2 regions of the Caballeronia sp. SL2Y3 genome follow, and region 2 is predicted to be linked to the other one. Evidence: riboswitches for the same ligand, from Rfam matches in the RefSeq annotation. Region 2 holds a riboswitch; the other holds the start of a gene.
The links. Region 2 has a riboswitch for cobalamin ahead of LDZ26_RS15845 (cobalamin biosynthesis protein). Riboswitches for the same ligand answer to the same signal wherever they lie in the genome.
Positions count from the first base shown of each region.

Region 1 (6,285 bases), on a different replicon from region 2:
CGCATCGACCACTTCGAGCGCCATGCCGACCGAGCGCGACAACGCGTTGATCGCCGCGCCGCCCGCCAGGAAATTCGCGACCATCTGCGCCGTCACTTCCTGCGGATACGGACTCACGCCTTCGGCCGCGATGCCGTGATCGCCCGCGAACACGATCATCGCGGGACGCTCGATGCGCGGCTTCGTCGTCTGCTGGATCAAACCCATTTGCAGCGCGAGCGTTTCGAGCCGGCCGAGGCTGCCGGGCGGCTTCGTCTTCATGTCGATGATGCGGCGCAGCTCCGGTTCGATGCTGCGGTCGAGCGGGCAAGGCTTCGGCAGCGCGTGAGCAGTGGACATCGGCGTTCCTCGTCAGAAAGGGTGAAGCGAAGGCACGAGCGCTTCGTGCTCGCCATCGCGGATCAGGACCAGCGGATAGCCGAACGCCGCGCTCGCGCGCGCGGGCGTCAGCACGTCGGCGACGGGACCGACATGCGCGCCGCCCTTGCCGTCGAGCAAGAGCGCGTGCGTGGCGAAGCGGCGCGCAAGATTCAGGTCATGGCACGAAAAGACGATCGCGCGTCCCTCGTCGCGCGCGGCGGCGGCGAGCGCATGCAGGCAGTCGATCTGATGATGCAGGTCCAGATGCGCGAGCGGTTCGTCGAGCAGCAAGAGCGGCGCTTGCTGGCATAGCGCGGCGGCAAGCGCCACGCGCTGCCTTTCGCCGCCCGAGAGCGTGAGCACGTCGCGCGAAGCCAGGTCTGCGAGACCGAGCGCCGCGAGCGCGGCATGCGCGGCGGCGCGGTCGTCTTCGCTTTCCCAGCCCCAGCCCGTCAGATACGGAAAGCGGTTGAGCAGCACGGTGTCGAGCACGGTTGCGCTGAAGGCGTCGTGCGTGCTTTGCGGCATCAGCGCGCGTTCCCGGGCGAGGTCCGCCGCGCGCCACGACGCAAGCGCGCGGCCGCCGAGCGTGATCGCGCCCGACGCCGGCTTCGCGATTCCCGCGAGCACGCCGATGAGCGTGGTCTTGCCCGCGCCGTTCGGCCCGGCGATACACCACACTTCGCCCGCCGCGATGGTCGCAGAAAGGCCATCGACGAGCGTTCGGGCGCCCGCGCGCAAGGCGAGGTTATCGACAGAGAGCGGCTTCATCGCGGCCTTCGCAGCAGCATCCACAGGAACATGGGCACGCCGATCAGCGCCGTGACGACGCCCACCGGCAACTGCGCCGGCGCGATGACCGTCCGCGCGGCGAGGTCCGCGCTCATCACGGCGAGGCCGCCCGCGAGCGCGGCGGCGGGCACGAGCATGCGCTGGTCGTTGCCGAACGCGAGCCGCAGCAGATGCGGCACCACGAGCCCGACGAAGCCGATGGTCCCCGCCGTAGTCACCGCTGCCGCCGCCGCGAGCGATGCCACCAGATACACGCGCAGCCGCACGCGTTCCACCGGCACGCCGAGCGAACGCGCGGTGGCTTCGCCGCGCAACAGCACGTTCAACTGCGGCGCGCACGGCACGATCAACGCGAGCGCCACGCCGAGCGCGATCATCGCGGGCCACGGCGTCGATGCGCCGTTGAGGTCGCCGGTCAGCCAGAAGACCATGCCGCGCAGCCGGTTCTCGGGCGCCACGCTGAGTATCAGCGTGATGAGCGCGCCCCAGCCCGCCGCGACCACGACGCCCGTGAGCAAGAGCCGTGGCGATGCGTCCTGTTCGCCGTGCCACATGTGCGTGCGCGCAAGTCCGAGCACCAGCACGATGGATGCGAGCGCGCCCGCGCACGCGGCGAGATCGACGCCCCACCACGGCATCGACGCGAGCATCGCGGAAAGAGCGAACGCCGCCGCGCCGCCGGACACGCCGAGCACGTACGGTTCAGCGAGCGGATTGCGCAGCAGCACTTGCAGCAGCGCCCCGGCGAGCGCGAGCAGCGCGCCCGATGCGAAGCCCGCGAGCGCGCGCGGCAATCGCAGGTTCAGCACGATTTCATCGGCGATATCGGGCGTGGCCGCGTGCGCGTGCAGCAGCGCGGCGATGGCGCGCGTCGGCGGCAGCGCGACGCTTCCGAGCGCGAGCGACGCCGCCAGCACGACGACGACCGCCGCGCCCAACGCGAGCCAGATCGCGGCGGCGCGGCCTGCGTGCATCGCCTTCATCGGACGGCGCGCGTCAGCGGCGTGGCTCACGACGGATGCCAGCCGATCGTGACGTAAGCGCCGCGACGCGGCGTGTTGTACGAGTAAGCCAGTTCATAGTTGCGGTCGAACAGGTTGTCGATGCGCGCATTCACGTACCACGACTTCGTGATGTCGTATTGCGCGGACAGATTGACGACGCCGTAGCCCGCGAGCGTCGAATCGTAATCGCTGCGCGCGCCGCTCACGATCCACTCGCCGCCCACGCGCCAGCGCCCGATCGACCGATGCGCCGACAGCGACGCGAAGCGCCGCGCGCGACGCGTCAACTCTTCGTGATTCGTCTCGTCGACGGGATTCTGGAACGTCACGCTCGCGCGCACGTCCGTTGCGCCCACGTGTCCCGCCCACGATCCCTCGACGCCCTGCACCTTCGCGCGCCCCACGTTCTGCGCGGTATAGAAGCCGCTGCTGTCGCCCACGTAGTCGATCAGATTCGAATAGCGCGTCTCGAATGCCGTCACGCGCATCACGCCGATCTTGTCCGATGCGTACTGCAACGCGGCCTCGGCCGAATGGCTGCGCTCCGGCTGTATCGACGGATTGCCGCTGAACGGATAGTAGAGATCGTCGAAGCTCGGCGCGCGAAACGACGCCGCGTAGCTCGCGCTCGCGCGCCAGTGCGAATCGAAGTTGTACGCGTAGCCCAGATAGTAGCTGTTCGCGCCGCCGAAGTCGGAATACTGGTCGCGGCGCACGTTGGCCTGCACTTCGCTCGGACCGAAGCGGCCGACATAGCCCGCGAAAACGGAGTTCACATGCCGGTCGGGCGCGCTGAACTGGTCCGAATCGAGCGACTGGTCGAGGTGCTCGTAGCCGAACACGAGCTTGTGCGCGTCTGTGAGCCGAAAGTCGTTCTGCCACAGATACTGATGATTCTCCGAGTCGAAGCGGCTCGTATAGACGCCGTTCTTCTCGATGTTCGCGCGGTCTTGCCCCTGCGCGACGGTGAAGTGCGTCGTCCAGTTGTCGGTGAGCTTGCCGTTCGCGAACACCGACGCCGAGCGCACGCGATCATGCGATTCGTTGAGATCGGTCGGCACGCCGTAGGGATCGTCGAAGCTGTTCACGCCGTTCGATTGCAGGAAGCGCACGCCCGCGTCCCACTTGTCGCTGAACTTGTGGCGCAGCGTCGCGGCGACGCTTTCGTTCAGATAACCGTTCGCGTTCGGATTCGCGCCGGGCGCGCGCGCGGGATCGATCGACGAAAAGCCGTCGGTCTTCTCGCGCGACACGTTCAGGCTGAACGTGGTGCGGCCCTCGGCATCGAGCGCGCCGTCGACGCCCGCCGATTGCCGTTGCGTGTGATAGCTGCCGTATTCGGCTTCGAAGTGAAAGCGCGGCGGATGTGCTTCGCCCTCCTTCGTGAAAATCTGCACGACGCCGCCGATCGCGTTCGATCCATACAGCGCCGACACATTGCCATTGACCACTTCGACGCGGCCGGTCTGATCGAGCATCAATTGCGACAACTGCGCCGCGCCCAGAGAGACGGATTCGACGCGCACGCCGTCGATCAGCACGAGCGATTGCGTCGACGACGCGCCGCGTATGAAGACGCCCGAGGTCGCGCCGGGCCCGCCGTTGCGCGTGATCTGCACGCCGGGCGCGAGCGCGATGAGTCCGAGCACATCGTCCGCATTGCTGTCGGCGATGTCTTGCGCGTCGAAGAGCGTCGCCTGCGGGATGGAATCGGCGAGCGGTTGCGCGCCGCGCGTCGCCGTGACGACGACGGGCGCGAGTGTCTGCGACGGAGAATCGGAATCGGCGTGCGCGGCCTGGACAAGCGGCGCACTCGCGGCGGCGCACATCACGACGCGCGCCGCGCGACGAATGAGGCCGGACGAAGGCAAGACCATGTGGATGCGTTCCCGTTGGAGACTGGCGCGTGCCCCGCTCCCCGCGAGGTCTGTGCGCGACGCACGCGCCGTCTTGCGAAGCATCGGCGCGCTGGACGATTGGCCGGTATCCGGGCTGGCGACGCATCGTCCCGCCTTCCCGCGCTTCGAAGCGCAGTGGCGCCGACACGTTTCTTGCAGTCGCGTCTCCAATGGCAAACGACCACGGAGCAACACGGAGAAACGCGCGAGGGACGACTTGCAACTTGCGTTGCGGTCGCTTACCGTTGCGGGGGCAGCACAGGTTGGCGAGCCGCGCGAGGCGAGACGACGCTTCCTGTTTCCCGTTTGACTGCGCCGCAAGAAAGGCGGCGCGAGCACCAAAAGTGCGGCAAGTGTAGGAGCGCGCATGGGGGCCGTCAAGAAGGCGCGCGGCGCCTCACCGCGAGGTCTGGACAACGAGCAAGCGACGAGCAAGCGACGAGCAAGCGACGAGCGAGCATCGTCAGCCGCGCATCCGGGTGCGTCACGCGCGGACATTCCACACATGAATACGCGGCGATGCGCGCAAGATCGCGTGTTGTTACGTCTCGAAACGAGACAATTATCGGAAGCGCCTTTGAACCGCGCTAAAATGCCAGGTCTTTAGAGGACGCAGCACATGCTCAACGAACTCGAATCACTGTCAGGGAACATCGGCCGGCTGATCAAGATCAGCGAGCGCCACAATCAGGCGCGTCTCGCGCTCGAAGCACAAATGGAACAGCTGCGCGCCGATTACGCCAGCGTTCAGGCCGAACTCGCGCAGGTTCGCCAGGAGCGCGACGCGCTGCAAGGCGAACGGGATTCGCTGTCCGCGAAGATCGACGACGCGCAAGTGCGCCTCAACGCGATCCTCGAAAAGCTGCCGCGCGGCAAAGCGCATCATGCCGAGAGCGACAATCAGCTCGATCTTCTGAACGCCGAAGCCAGCGCGTCGCGCGAAGCGCAGCACGAACATGCGCACGCGGAAGAAGTGCACGGCGAGCATCATCAAGGAGAGAAGGCATGACGACCACGCAGATCGAAGTATCCATTCTCGGCCAGCAGTATCGCCTCGCGTGCTCGCCGGAAACCGAAGCCGCTCTGCGCGAAGCCGTGGCCCGCGTCGATGCCGAAATGAACAAGGTCCGCAACGCAAGCAGCGTGCGCGGCACGGACCGCATCGCGGTAATGGCCGCGCTTTCGTTGGCGTCCGAATTGCTCAAGCTGCAGGAAAGCGTGCGCCACGGCGAAGCGTTCCCGGCCGAGGAAATCCGCCGCACCATGCATTCGATGAACGAGCAGCTCGGCGCTGTCATTGCGCAATATGAAGCGCACTGAGCGAAGCGCACTGACGGTCATGCGCTGACCTAATCAGCGTCGCGATATCCATCAAAAAAAGATACCGCGAGAAACGCGGGCAAACGCTGCAAGGACCAAACGTTTGGTGTACAGTGAGGTCTCCCTGCCTGGTACGCCAAGGTCATATATTCCTTGAACCAATGCTACATTGGCACGGTTGCGGAACGTTGCAGCACGGGCGCGCGCGTCACTCTGTCTGATGTACCCGAAGTGTTGCTTACCGCGACCAATCTTGAACCCAGGTTCAGGATGCCGGCCTAGCGGCTGAGGCGGGGACCTTATTTACGAAGCACGAACGGCATCGGTTCTTACCGGTGCCGTTTTCATTTGCATCGCCCAAAACCGCACGCACACTCCTTCACGCCGAAATCATGCGCTACTGGCTGATGAAGTCCGAACCGGACGAAGCGAGCATCGATCATCTCGCGCACGCGCCCAAGAAGACGCTGCCGTGGACCGGCGTGCGCAACTATCAGGCGCGCAACTTCATGCGCGACCAGATGAAGATCGGCGACGGCGTGCTCTTCTACCATTCGAGTTGCCCCGAGCCCGGTATCGCGGGAATCGCGAAGGTCTGCTCGACGGCGCATCCCGATCCCACGCAGTTCGATCCCGAAAGCGCCTACTACGATCCCAAGTCCAAGCAGGACACGCCGCGCTGGATGCTCGTGGATGTGAGATTCGTGAAGAAGACGCGGCTCATTGCGCTCGCCGAACTTCGTGAGCACGCGGAGCTCGCCGGCATGCAAGTGCTCGCGCGCGGCAACCGGCTGTCGATCACGCCTGTCACCGAGGACGAGTGGCGCTTTATTACCGAACGCCTCGTCTAGAGCAGGAACTAAGGGCTGCAGGCCGACGCCTAAGTGCGGTCGCGAATCACGCGACGCCTT
Region 1 is NZ_CP084260.1:606,240-612,524, reverse strand. It holds gene cobT (nicotinate-nucleotide--dimethylbenzimidazole phosphoribosyltransferase) at 1-339, opposite strand, end outside; gene LDZ26_RS02890 (ABC transporter ATP-binding protein) at 352-1,131, opposite strand; gene LDZ26_RS02885 (FecCD family ABC transporter permease) at 1,128-2,126, opposite strand; gene LDZ26_RS02880 (TonB-dependent receptor domain-containing protein) at 2,162-4,033, opposite strand; cobalamin riboswitch at 4,117-4,412, opposite strand; gene LDZ26_RS02875 (ATPase) at 4,674-5,063, shown strand; gene LDZ26_RS02870 (cell division protein ZapA) at 5,060-5,374, shown strand; RNA gene ssrS (6S RNA) at 5,493-5,675, shown strand; gene LDZ26_RS02860 (EVE domain-containing protein) at 5,767-6,225, shown strand.
Region 1: another riboswitch for cobalamin. It lies ahead of LDZ26_RS02880 (TonB-dependent receptor domain-containing protein); the one in region 2 lies ahead of LDZ26_RS15845 (cobalamin biosynthesis protein).

Region 2 (6,285 bases):
TTCTTCTGGTTCGGCGTATGCCGCAGCTTGCACCAACGGCGGCTCAATTCGGCGACGAAGCGCACGCGTTCGGCATCGGCCTGATAACGCACCACGTCCACTTGCGTCTGCGCGCAGTGATACGCGAGTCCCTTGAAGCTGACCGCGCGCGTGATGATGCGGCCATCGACCTCGGGCAACGCGACATGCATCGCTACATCGCGCGAATTGAGACCGTGGTTGTCCTTTTCCCACTCTTCGCGATTGCCGCCGCTCAATATCACCTGCAGCACGGGCGCATCGCCCGCGATGTCGAAGTCTTCGCTTTCGCCGATCACGCTGGCTGCGAACGCAGTCGTGTTCAATACGAGCGATGCGCGATGCTCGATGCACAAGCGCGCGATCACTTCGCGGCTCACGCTTTCCTTCAGCGAAGCAATCGCAATCGGCAGCGGATTCAGCCCTTCCTTTTCGAGGGCTTCGATGAGCGCATCGAATACAGCGGTATTGCCCGCTTGCAGATGCGCGCGATAAAACAGGATCGCGACCACGGGCGCGCCGTCGGTCCAGCGCGCCCGCCAGTCGTCGATTGCGGCGATGTCGCGCTCGGGATGATAGATGGCCACGGCAGGCAGCGGACGCGGCGCTTGCGGCGCGCGGCCGAAGCCGAATGCGTGATAACCGATCGCGCGCAAAAATTCCTCGGCATTGCCTGCGCCGCCTTCGCGCAGATAGCGCGACAACTCACGGCAAAACTCGGCATCCGCGGTACTCTTGCTGATCAGGTTCGGGTCTTCGGTGAGATCGCCCGAGAACATGGCAAGCATCTGCTTCTCGTGCTCGGCGAGCGCCACGATTCGCTCGATGCCATAAGGCCAGTACGATTCACCGCCGAGATGATCGACGATGACGACGCGCGCATGACGCAATACATCGTCGACGTAGAAATCGACCGATGCGGGCTGGCGCAAAAACGATTGATTCGCGAGCCGCACTTCGGGAAAGCCCGGCTCGAGACGCGGAAACACGCTTGCAAGCAGCGCGAGCGTGGTATCGGCTGAACTCAGTACGACGATCGGTGCGCGCGTCTGCTCGATACGCATGACGCCTGCCGCGTCATCGACGAAACCGCCCGGCGTCGTGCGTAACAGATGCATTGCGTCAGGCCTGCGCGAGCGCGTTTGCGAGCGCCGCGTTCAACGCTGTTTGCAGGGTTTGACGATCGAGGTCTTCTCCGATCAGCACGAAGCGGCTCGCGGCTTCCCCTTCGTTCCAGCGCCGGTCGAAATAGCTGTCGAAGCGCCGGCCCACGCCTTGCACCACGAGACGCATGCCCGCGCCCGGCAGCGCGGCGAACCCTTTCACGCGATAGATCGTGTGGCTCTCCACCAGCGCCTGCAACGCGGCAATGGCCTGTTCGCGCGATTCCACGTGTGCTTCGACGACGACCGAATCGAATTCGTCATGGTGATGATCCACGTAGCCTTCGTCGTCGGCAGAACCGTGATGATCGTGGCGAAGATGAATGCTGTCCTCGGACGCGGATTGCAGACCGAGCAGCGCATGCAGATCGAGCTTGCCCATTTGCGCGGGCACGACCTTCACTTGCGGCGGAATCTCGGGCCGCACGAGCGCTTCCACGCGGCGCATTGCGTCCGCGTCCATGAGGTCGGTCTTGTTGACGATCACGAGATCAGCCGAGGACAGTTGATCTTCGAATAGCTCGTGCAGCGGCGATTCGTGATCGAGATTGGGGTCGGCTTTGCGTTGCGCATCGACCGCTGCGGGGTTCGCCGCGAACTGTCCGCTTGCGGCGGCAGGACCATCGACCACCGTGATGACGGCATCCACCGTGAACGCATTCTTGATCGACGGCCAGTTGAATGCCTGCACGAGCGGCTTCGGCAACGCGAGGCCCGACGTCTCGATCAACACATGGTCGATGTGCTCGCGGCGTTCCAGCAACTGCTCCATCACCGGATAGAACTCTTCCTGCACCGTGCAGCACAGGCACCCGTTAGCGAGTTCATAGAGATTGCGCTCCGAGGACCCGGCTTCGTCGTCGCAACCGATACCGCAACCCTTCAGGATTTCCCCGTCTATGCCGAGTTCGCCGAACTCATTCACGATGACAGCAAGGCGCAAGCCCTGCGCATTCGACATGATATGGCGCATCAAGGTGGTCTTGCCGCTGCCGAGAAAGCCGGTCACGACCGTGACGGGTATCTTGCGGGTTTGCATCGTCGCTCCGTGGCTCGTGTATGCATGCGTCGTGCGTGCGTCGCGCGAGCAAGGTATCGCCGGCGAGAGCTGCGGAAAAAAGCGCACGACTGATGGATCATGGGACATGCCGCATCCCCGCGGCGTGGGCCCTGCGAAGTTCTGGCCGGTATCCGGGCTTGGGACCTCGTCGCGCAGCCTTCCTGCCGTGTCCCGACAGTGGCTTCGTGCGCAACGCGCGATATCGTACTAGCGATACCGCCGGTCTCTTACCGTTGCGGGGGCAGCGCAGGTTGGCGCGTCCGTTCGCATAAAGGACGATGCGCTTCCTGCTTCCCGTTTAACTGCGTGCGAAAGAAGCTCGCACGCGGGCACCAGAACTGCGTGAAGTCTAGGCTCCCCGCGAAGGAGCGTCAAGGAAGCCGGCGTTGAAACCGGTGCATGTGGTATCGTTGGCGCGCGACTGGTGCTCGCGCGTTCACACGAAACGCGCAGTTAAACGGGAAACAGAAAGCGGCGTCTTCGCGATCATGCAGGCGCTCGCCAACCTGTGCTGTCCCCGCAACGGTACGCGACCGGCGGTATCGGCTTGCACGGTATCGCGCATGGCGCACACGGCCACTGCCCGTTCACGGTGGGAAGGCTGCGCGATGAAGGCCGCAAGCCCGGATACCGGCCATCGCAGGGGACGAAGCGCATCTCGCTGTCACGATGCCTTCGCCGAACGCCGCCATCCGCGAGGGACGCATGGGCGGCGCAAGCATTTCCGTCCATTCGTTCGATGATGTTTCCTTGCGTGAGCCTGCGCCATCTTGCCATCGGCATCGGCTGCAAACGCGGCGTTAGCGCCGATGCGATAGAAGCGGCCGTCCTTCGTGCGCTTCGTGCGCTTTATGCGCTCCGAGCAGCGGAACTCACGTTCGCGCACATCGCGGTGGTCGCGAGCATCGACATCAAACACGACGAAGCCGGCTTGCGTGTCTTCTGCGAGCGTCATGCGCTGCCATTGCGTTTCTATCGCGCAGACCAGCTCGCGCACATGCCCGCCGAGGGTGTATGCGAGCCTAGCGCGCTGCTCGCGAGCGAGGGCGGAGAGCTTGTTGTGCCGAAGATGATCGACGGTCATGTGACTGTCGCCATAGCAACGAAGAAAGCCTGAAAGAGCCCATGAAAACCGATACGGAATCGCATCTGCGCATGACGCAGCGTCGCAAGGAAGGCCACGAAAAGAAGCAGGCCGCCGCCGATCACGAGAAGGGTCTCTTGATCGTCAACACAGGCAATGGCAAGGGCAAGACCACGGCCGCTTTCGGCATGGCGGTGCGCGTGCTCGGGCACGGCATGAAGCTCGGCGTCGTCCAGTTCATCAAAGGCGCGCTGCATACGTCAGAGCGGGATTTCCTGAGCGCGGTCGCCAATTGCGATTTCGTGACGATGGGCGACGGCTATACCTGGAACACGCAAAACCGCGAGGCCGACATGGCGACGGCGCGCAAAGGCTGGAACGAAGCGCGGCGCATGATCGAAAGCGGCGAATATCAGATGGTCGTGCTCGACGAGCTCAACACCGTGCTCAAGTACGAGTACTTGCCGCTCGACGAAGTGCTCGATGTGTTGAAGGCGCGTCCTGCGATGCTGCATGTGGTCGTGACGGGCCGTCATGCGCCGGATGCGCTCGTCGAACTGGCGGACCTCGTCACGGAGATGCGGCTCGTGAAGCATCCGTATCGCGAGCAGGGCGTCAAGGCGCAACGTGGCGTCGAGTACTGAGCTCATGCCGTCCTGCCCCGCACTCTTCATCGGCGCAAGCGCGTCGCATCAAGGCAAGACCACGGTGACGGCCGCGCTGGCGCGTCATCATGCGCGGCGTGGCCTGCGCGTGCGCGTCTTCAAGACCGGCCCCGATTTTCTCGATCCGATGATTCTGGAACGCGCATGCGGATCGCCCGTCTATTCGCTGCATCTGTCGATGGTCGGCCTCGACGCATGCCGCGCATTGCTCGCAGAGGCCTCGCGCGAAGCCGATCTGATTCTGATCGAAGGCGTCATGGGTCTCTTCGACGGCACGCCGAGCAGCGCCGACCTCGCTGCCGCGTTCAACGTGCCGGTGCTCGCCGTGATCGGCGCACATGGCATGGCGCAGACGTTCGGCGCAGTGGCGTTCGGACTGGCGCGTTATCGCGCGGACGTGCCGTTCCATGGCGTGCTCGCCAATCGCGTTGCATCGGCGCGGCATGCGCAGATGTTGGCCGAAGCCATTCCGGATGGACTGCGCTATTGCGGGCATCTGTCGAATGCAGACGATATCGCACTGCCCGAGCGTCATCTCGGCTTGACGCAAGCGCAAGAAGTGGCGGGACTGGATGCGCGTCTCAATCGCGCCGCCGATGCCATTGCCGCTACCGCGCTTGCCCATCTACCGCCGCCCGTTCACTTCGAGGACGCAAAGCCCGAAGCACCGCCGCGTCTGCTCGAAGGCTTGCATATCGCCATGGCGCGCGATGCCGCGTTTTCATTCGTCTATCCGGCCAATGTCGACTTGCTGCACGCAATGGGCGCGCAGGTGAGCACGTTCTCGCCGCTCGCCGATGAACCCGTGCGCGCCGATGCCGACGCGCTCTATCTTCCGGGCGGCTATCCGGAACTGCATGCGGCTACGCTTGCCGCAAACCTGCGCACGCGGGCATCGATAGAAGCGCATGTGGTGCATCGCAGAGCCGTCGTCGCCGAATGCGGCGGCATGCTGTATCTGCTCGATACGCTGACGGACGTGGAAGGCACGAAGCATGCGATGCTCGGTCTTATCCCCGGCAACGCCTTCATGCAGCGCCGCCTCGCGCGTCTTGCAATGCAAAGGCTCGATACCGCGCATGGCGCGCTCACCGGTCACACGTTCCATTACTCCACGCTCGACACACCCATGCAGCCGCATCTGACCTCGAAGCATGCAACGACAGGCGCCGAAGGCGAAGCCCTCTATCGCCACGGCCCGGTCACGGCCACCTATATGCACGCGTATTGGCCATCGAATCCGGCCGCCGCCGCGGCGCTCTTTCGCGGCGAATCGCTATGACGATCATCGACCTCGCCTTTACTATTGCGCGCGCGAAGTCGCAAGAGCCTGTCGGCTCGCCGTGCACCGGCGTATGCAAGCTCGATCCCGCGCATGGTCTGTGCGCGGGATGCTTCAGGAGCCGCGAGGAGATCAAGTCGTTCCGCTCGATGGACGATGCCGCGAAACTCGCGCTACTGGATGAATTGCCCGCAAGGCAAGCAGCGTTATCGCGAGAAAACGCTTAGACGGCCGCCACTTTGCGCAATGCGGGCCGCTCTAGTTCGCGAGCAGCGAGCGCGCCGAACACGAGCCCGAGCGTCGTCCAGATGATGACCTGAATGCCGATGGCCGCGACGCGAAAGTTCCAGAGCAACGACGCCGAGAAGCCTGCCGGCACTTCTTCGATACGCGGCAGCGCGAACTGCGCGAGCAGCATCGACGCCATGTAGAAAGCGCCTGCAATCATCGTTGCGTTCCACTCGCCTCGCCGCACGCGCAGCCGCCTTTGCAGCGCGACGGCGATCACCGCTGCCGCGATCGAGATGGCCAACATGCCGAAGAACAATGCGGTGCGCGGACCGATCGTCGCCGCGTTGCCGACCGAAGGCGGGTTCGGTGGATACTTGAGGAACGGCACGACCGCCACGCTCAAGAAGCCGAACATCGCCAGCAACGCCGATGTGCCGCGCGCACGCAATGCGCCGAGCCGTCCATAAGCAAGCGCAAAGACGAGCGAGAAGATGCCGCCGAGCGCAGTGCCGAATACCGCGACGCCGCTAAAGAGGCCGAGACCGGCCTGCGTGTCCCGGCTCACCAGTTCTTCGTCGCCGTCGTCGCCGTCGTGACCGTGTGAATGAGTCGTGGCTTCGTGATGGTCATGTCCATGCGCATGTTCTCCTTCGAACGCGATGGCTTGTGCAACGAACGGCTCCCCGACGAGCTTCGCAAAACCGAAGCCGAGCAGGCCCGCGACAAAACCCGCGATCATGCCGCGTATCAACAAGCTGCGAATCATGACGCGCCCTTAGTGG
Region 2 is NZ_CP084261.1:550,820-557,104, reverse strand. It holds gene cobN (cobaltochelatase subunit CobN) at 1-1,136, opposite strand, end outside; gene cobW (cobalamin biosynthesis protein CobW) at 1,141-2,220, opposite strand; cobalamin riboswitch at 2,346-2,593, opposite strand; cobalamin riboswitch at 2,647-2,895, shown strand; gene LDZ26_RS15845 (cobalamin biosynthesis protein) at 2,981-3,358, shown strand; gene cobO (cob(I)yrinic acid a,c-diamide adenosyltransferase) at 3,367-3,969, shown strand; gene LDZ26_RS15835 (cobyrinate a,c-diamide synthase) at 3,974-5,272, shown strand; gene LDZ26_RS15830 (DUF1289 domain-containing protein) at 5,269-5,499, shown strand; gene LDZ26_RS15825 (CbtA family protein) at 5,496-6,269, opposite strand; gene LDZ26_RS15820 (CbtB-domain containing protein) at 6,279-6,285, opposite strand, start outside.